DNA from 2 places in the Lysinibacillus sp. FSL K6-4013 genome. Region 2 is predicted to be linked to the other one. Evidence: predicted binding sites of a transcription regulator. Region 2 holds the regulator's gene; the other holds the start of a gene.
What was found. The regulator LexA, encoded in region 2, represses DNA repair genes until DNA is damaged. The targets are predictions, from matches to a motif close to CGAACATATGTTCG.

Region 1: parE (DNA topoisomerase IV subunit B) is a predicted target of LexA. The motif match lies at 1,540-1,553, and genes of this name have one in related genera.

The regions. Positions count from the first base shown of each region.
Region 1 covers NZ_CP152031.1:2,492,597-2,496,023, forward strand. The annotation lists gene parE (DNA topoisomerase IV subunit B) at 1-1,519, opposite strand, end outside; gene plsY (glycerol-3-phosphate 1-O-acyltransferase PlsY) at 2,084-2,686, shown strand; gene MHB39_RS12360 (HesB/YadR/YfhF family protein) at 2,706-2,996, shown strand; gene MHB39_RS12365 (spore germination protein) at 3,171-3,427, shown strand, end outside.
Region 2 covers NZ_CP152031.1:1,314,783-1,318,209, forward strand. The annotation lists gene MHB39_RS06195 (hypothetical protein) at 1-60, shown strand, start outside; gene MHB39_RS06200 (prepilin peptidase) at 126-878, shown strand; gene MHB39_RS06205 (gamma-glutamyl-gamma-aminobutyrate hydrolase family protein) at 912-1,634, shown strand; gene lexA (transcriptional repressor LexA) at 1,740-2,357, opposite strand; gene MHB39_RS06215 (LysM peptidoglycan-binding domain-containing protein) at 2,524-2,838, shown strand; gene MHB39_RS06220 (recombinase family protein) at 2,835-3,427, shown strand, end outside.

The DNA of each region.
Region 1 (3,427 bases), 1.2 Mb from region 2:
TATCCGCATCGGTCATGATGACTACTTTATTGTAGGCAGAATCCTCCACCGCAAAATCCGTGCCAACACCAGCACCAATCGCATGGATAATCGTTGATATTTCTTCGTTTTTCATAATGTCCTGTAGCTTGGCCTTTTCTGTGTTGATTACTTTCCCGCGCAATGGCAGAATCGCTTGGAATGTACGGTCACGACCTTGTTTAGCAGAGCCACCAGCAGAATCACCCTCGACTAAATACAGCTCATTTTTTGCCGCATTACGTGACTGAGCTGGCGTTAATTTTCCAGATAGAATCGTACTACCCTTTTTGTTTTTCTTGCCATTTCGTGCATCCTCACGTGCTTTACGAGCTGCTTCACGTACTTGCTGCGCTCGAATCGCTTTACGAACAAGAGAAGCTGATAATTCTGCATTTTCCTCTAGCACATACAAAATTTGCTCAGACACTACACTATCTACTGCAGAACGAGCCTCACTTGTCCCAAGCTTGCCCTTTGTTTGTCCTTCAAATTGTAGTAAGTGCTCTGGAATACGAACAGATACAATGGCCGCTAAGCCTTCACGAATATCTGTCCCCTCAAGGTTTTTATCCTTGTCCTTTAACAAGCCAATTTTTCTTGCATATTCATTAAAGACACGCGTCAATGCTGCCTTTGCACCCGTTTCATGTGTACCACCATCTCGTGTACGAACATTATTAACAAATGATAAAATCGTTTCCGAATAACCATCGTTATACTGGAAAGCAAACTCTACTTCGATGTCATCCTGTACGCCTTCTACATATTTTACTGGATGAAGGACATCTTTTTCCTCATTCAAATACGCAACGAAAGCCTCAATGCCATTCTCATAAAAGAACACATCGCTCTTGCCTTCCTCGCGCTCATCAATTAATTCAATTTTTAAGCCCTTTAATAAAAAGGCTGATTCACGTAATCGTTCCGCTAACGTATCATAATTGAATTTTGTGACAGAGAAGATCGTTTCATCTGGTAGAAAATGAACAAGCGTTCCTGTCTGCTTGGTCTGCCCAATATTTTCAAGTGTTGTGACAGGATGTCCACCATGCTCAAAGCGTTGTCGATACTTTTTGCCATCACGATGGATTGTCACCTCTAAAAATGTTGAGAGCGCATTCACAACGGAAGAACCAACACCATGTAAACCACCACTTGTTTTATAGCCACCTTGACCAAATTTACCGCCAGCGTGTAGCACAGTAAAAATAATTTCTGGTGTCGGTTTACCCATTTTATGCATACCGGTTGGCATCCCACGGCCAAAGTCGCGTACACTCATACTTTGATCTTTATGAATTGTGACAATAATATGAGATCCAAAGCCAGCCAGTGCTTCATCCACCGCATTATCTACGATTTCATACACAAGGTGATGAAGTCCACGGCCATCCGTCGAACCGATATACATGCCAGGTCGTTTGCGTACCGCTTCTAATCCTTCTAATACTTGTATAGCGTCATCATTATAGACGCTAGGTGACTGTTTATTCGTCAAAAAAATTCCCCTCCAAAAAACAAACACATGTTCTATTTATGTTCTCATCCTAATAATAATAGCATTTCCTGTCAATAGTTAGCGACAGGTCCAATAAAATTTTAAAATTTGCTCACAGTTTTGATCATATTTATTAATAGTAAACATCTTCAACAGTTGCTTAAAATTGGTATTTAAGCAAGGCAGACTGCTTCTAGCTTCCAACATCATTTGACGCCTTGAAGCCTACATAGTTGCAAAATAAATTTGTGTTGCTTGCAAATAGTAGCACACACTACCTCGTGCCTTGCGATTAAACTGGTTAAAGTTAGACTTCTATTCTACCAAAGGAATGAGCGATTGACAAAATTGCCATTTTGCCTATATTTTTAAAAAGGTTTTATCGCTTCCTACAAATTTATGTCTAAAAGCCTAGTCCTCGCTAATAGATTCTCTTTTGTATTGAATTCAAGACTTCGAATGAAATCTCCTTCATAACATTGTAGATTAGCAAGAAAAAGTGTAAAATACTTGATACAAACTATTAGTACCAAGTGATGGACTATGAATGAAAGGAGTCCAGCTATGATCAATGGACTTATTATTTTATGTGCTTATCTAATCGGCTCTATACCTTCTGGATTATGGATAGGCAAAATTTTTTATAACACCGATATTCGTGAACACGGAAGCGGTAATCTTGGTGCGACCAATACTTTTCGAACGTTAGGGAAAAAGGCAGGTATTGTTGTTACGGTGATGGATGTCTTAAAAGGGACTGCCGCTGTCTTACTCGTGACACTTCCCGTTTTCTCTGATACTACACTCCATTCTTTATTACTGGGGCTTGTCGCCGTAATCGGTCATATGTTCCCGATCTTCGCCAACTTCCGTGGTGGGAAAGCTGTGGCAACATCAGCGGGTGTATTATTAGGCTATTCTTGGCCACTCTTTGTCCTACTATTTATTACCTTTATTGTGACATTAAAAATCACAAAAATCGTCAGCTTAACATCGATGATAGCCGCTTTAGTAGCGCTTATCTATGCAATCGTTTATTATTTTATTACAGGTGACTTTGCATTAGGCATCTTGGTAGCCTTTTTATTTACCTTTATTATTTATCGTCACCGTGCCAATATTGCACGTATTAAAAACGGCACCGAACCAAAGGTAAAATGGCTGTAGGAAGAGAGGAGCATTTGAAATGAATATTGCATTGACAGATGAAGCCCTACAATGGTTCAAACAGGAAATGGAAGTTGAACCGGGTGATACAATTCGTTTTTATGCACGTTATGGTGGCTCTAGTCCGTTTCATGAAGGCTTTTCGCTGGGAATGACACGTGAGGAACCCATTGCCATAGGTGTGCAGACAGAAATTGATGGTGTCATCTATTACATTGATGAGAAAGATCTTTGGTTCTTTAACGATCACAATTTACATGTTGATGTTGATACAAGTAAAGATGAATTACAATACGACTATCGTACATAAAGCAGTCTGTCCTTTCAAGTATTGAAAGGACAGACTGTTTTTTTATTTATTCCAAAACAAAAAGGATGTAATTTTGCCACAAATAGCTAGATTTTTCATGCCCTTTTCGTTTATCTCTCCAATAAATTGTCCACTCTATAGGTAATGAACGACCATTTGAGGAGGAAAACACACATGTCCATGTATAACAATGCCGAGACCTCCCCATCCCAGAACGATTTATTGTATACTTCCCTATCTAAAAATATCAAAATCATTCAACAGTCACTAGGGCATAGTAATGATATTATTATACGTGAAATTAGGATTGGAGAAGCTGAACCACATAGCCTTGCCATTATTTCCATTGATGGCTTATCGGATAAAACGACTATTTCTGATTCTGTTATCGATAAACTGATGGCAAATATTGAAGAAGAACAAGATATTGA
Region 2 (3,427 bases):
GATCTTACGTTAAAGGCAACAGTGCAAGTGACGACGTTCTATTACGAAGAACAACAATAAACTTTATTGATAGGCGCCCCATACTTCATTTGTATGGGCGCCTATTGGTTTAGGAGGACATGAAATTGGAAATGGCTTATACGATCTTTATTTTTTTATTTGGACTTATCTTTGGCTCTTTTTATAATGTAGTTGGCTTACGTGTACCACAGAAGGAATCGATTGTACATCCTCCTTCACATTGTCCGAAATGCCAGAGACGACTAACGGTGCTTGATTTAGTACCCGTTTTGTCCTATGTATTTTTAGGAGGAAAATGTCGGAGTTGTGGCAATAAAATTTCTTGGGTTTACCCATTCATAGAATTAATGACAGGTGTATTATTTGCCTTTGCTTATTGGCAGCTAGGCTGGGGCATAGAATTGATAGTAGCGTTCTTTTTTATTTCCTTATTAGTTATTATCGTTGTGTCAGATTTGGCCTATATGCTAATTCCTGATAAGGTATTAATATTCTTTTTACCTTTGCTAGCTATTGGACGAGTTCTGTCACCATTAACACCGTGGTGGGACTCTCTTGTGGGTGCTGTCGTCGGTTTTGGCATATTATATATCATTGCTGTGCTATCTAACGGTGGCATGGGTGGAGGCGATATTAAATTATTCTTTTTAATTGGTCTCGTTCTGGGTACGATTGATACACTATTAACGCTTTTTTTAGCTGCAGTGATTGGTATGATTGTCGGGATTACCGTTTTATCGAAGAACAAACAAGGGAGAAAAACACCCATTCCATTTGGGCCATCTATTGCATTGGCCGCAGTCATTGTTTATTTCTATGGCGATCTATTAATCAATTGGTATTTAGGCTTTTGGTAATTGTTCAATCTTCAAGAATGTGGAGGGAAGCAAGTGAAACCGATTATTGGTATTACAGCCTTTGTGGAGGATGATTTATCCTCTCGATTAAATGCTGCTTACAGCAAAAGTATTATTGATGCTGGTGGAATTCCACTGATTATTCCAATTGGAGTAGAAGAAGAGGCAGCCCAGATTTTAGCCCTTACAGATGGTTTATTATTATCCGGGGGTCATGACGTGCACCCATTTCTGTTCGGGGCTGAGCCTTCATTAAAACTTGGAAAAATTCATCCCGCGCGTGATACAGTGGAGTTAGCAATAATTGAAGCCGCATTCCAACGAAAGATGCCTATTTTCGGGATTTGTCGAGGGATTCAAATACTAAATGTTGCATTAGGTGGTACCTTATATCAGGATATTGATAGTGATCATTTTAGCACTAAATTACTCCAACATATGCAGCAATCAGGTAGAGCTGTAGCTACCCACACTGTACAGATTATTGCTGATAATTTATTAGCGACTATCGTTGAACAAGAGAAGATAGCAGTGAATTCATTCCATCATCAAGCGGTGAATGTATTAGCTGAAAAATTAAAAGTAGCGGCAAAATCAAATGACGGTATTATCGAAGCTGTAGTTCATGAGGAAATGCCATTTTGCTTGGCTGTTCAGTGGCATCCTGAGGAACTAGCCATAGCAGGAGATGAGAGTGCTCAAAAGCTATTTTCAGCCTTTGTTGAAGCTAGCTTAAAATTTAAGAAGGAAGCTTAGAGGGCATTGTACAAAGAATCCAATCGTCTGTGGATTCTTTTTTTGCGTAAAAAAGAGGATACATGCTCTTAGAAGGAACATAATCCTCAAAACCTGTTTTAATAGTTAATGTACTCGTCTGTAAAGACCTACAACTTGTCCTAAAATAGAAACTTGATCGACAATAATAGGTTCCATAGAAGAATTTTCAGGCTGTAAACGGAAATGATTTTTCTCTTTAAAGAAGCGTTTTACAGTTGCTTCATCCTCAGCTGTCATAGCTACAACAATATCCCCGTTATTAGCTGTTGCCTTTTGTTTTACAATGACTAAATCTCCATCTAAAATTCCGGCTTCAATCATTGATTCTCCCATAATTTCTAGCATGAACAATTGATCTTCACTTGTGCCGTACGTATCGGGTAATGGGAAGTATTCTTCAATGTTTTCAATTGCTGTAATTGGAGAACCAGCTGTAACCTTCCCGACAAGTGGGACATGGATCACCTGTTGCTTTTGGATGGATTCTTCAGGCTCTAAAATTTCAATTGCGCGTGGCTTTGTTGGATCTCGACGAATAAAGCCTTTTTGTTCTAATCGAGCTAAATGTCCATGAACAGTTGAACTGGAAGCAAGTCCAACTGCTTCACCAATTTCACGTACTGATGGCGGATATCCCTTAGCTCGTACCTCTTCCTTAATGAAAGCTAAAATATCCTCTTGTCTTTTCGAAACTTTTTTCATGAGTGCTCACCTCTTTTTTCTAAAATCAATCTTCTTATTTGATAGTATAACAGAATGCGAACATGTATGCAAACATAGGTTCGAAAAGTGTTTGACAAAAACGTTTGTTCGCTTTATTATGAGAACATACATTCCGAACAAACATTCTTAAAAAGGGGTAATGATTATGACATGGTTTAAGAAAAACACACATATCTCAATTTTATTAGGAGCTTGCCTACTATTTGCAGCATACCTTTACATTACTGATCCAGGAAAAGTTAGTTACGCAGAAATCCAAATCGAACATGGGGATAGCTTGTGGTCGTTAGCGGAGCAATATCGTGGTAAAATGAGTACTGATGATTGGATAAAGCTTGTAAAAACGGAAAATGAACTAGCAGATATTAAAATTGTAGCGGGAAAATCTCTAGTTATTCCTGTAGTGAGTGATCAAGCCAGTCCCATCAATACTATCGAAATTGCGAGAAATGAACAATGATAAATAATCAACTGTCGGCTGTTGTCTATTGTCGCGTAAGTACTGAAAAAGAAACACAAAGCTCCTCATTAGAGCGTCAACAGGAAGAGTTGCTGCGCTATGCTAAGGAGCAAGGCTATGCGGTGAAGGGCGTGTTTAAAGATCAGCATAGTGGTTATGATGTAGAACGTGCAGGCTTACTAGAAATGCTTGATTTCATAAAAGATAAAAACATTAATGCCCTTTTTGTACAAGATGAAACTCGTTTAGGACGAGGCAATGCAAGAATGGCTGTATTGCATTTATTACAAAAATCAGCAACGGATGTTTTTTCTATGCGTGATGCTGGCCCAGTTCAATTAAATGAAATGGACACGATGCTGCTAGAAATTTTAGCGATTGTAGAGGAATATCAGCGTAGAATTCATAATGCTAAAATACGACGAGGTATGCGACGTGCTGTAGAAAACGGCTATCGTCCTGAAAATAATTTATCCAACAGAGGTAATCCGCAGGGGCAGGAGCGTAAAGATCTACCTGTAGATGAAATTGTAAAGCTACGCAAACGTGGATTTACCTTTGAAGAAATTTCTATAACGCTTAGAGGGTT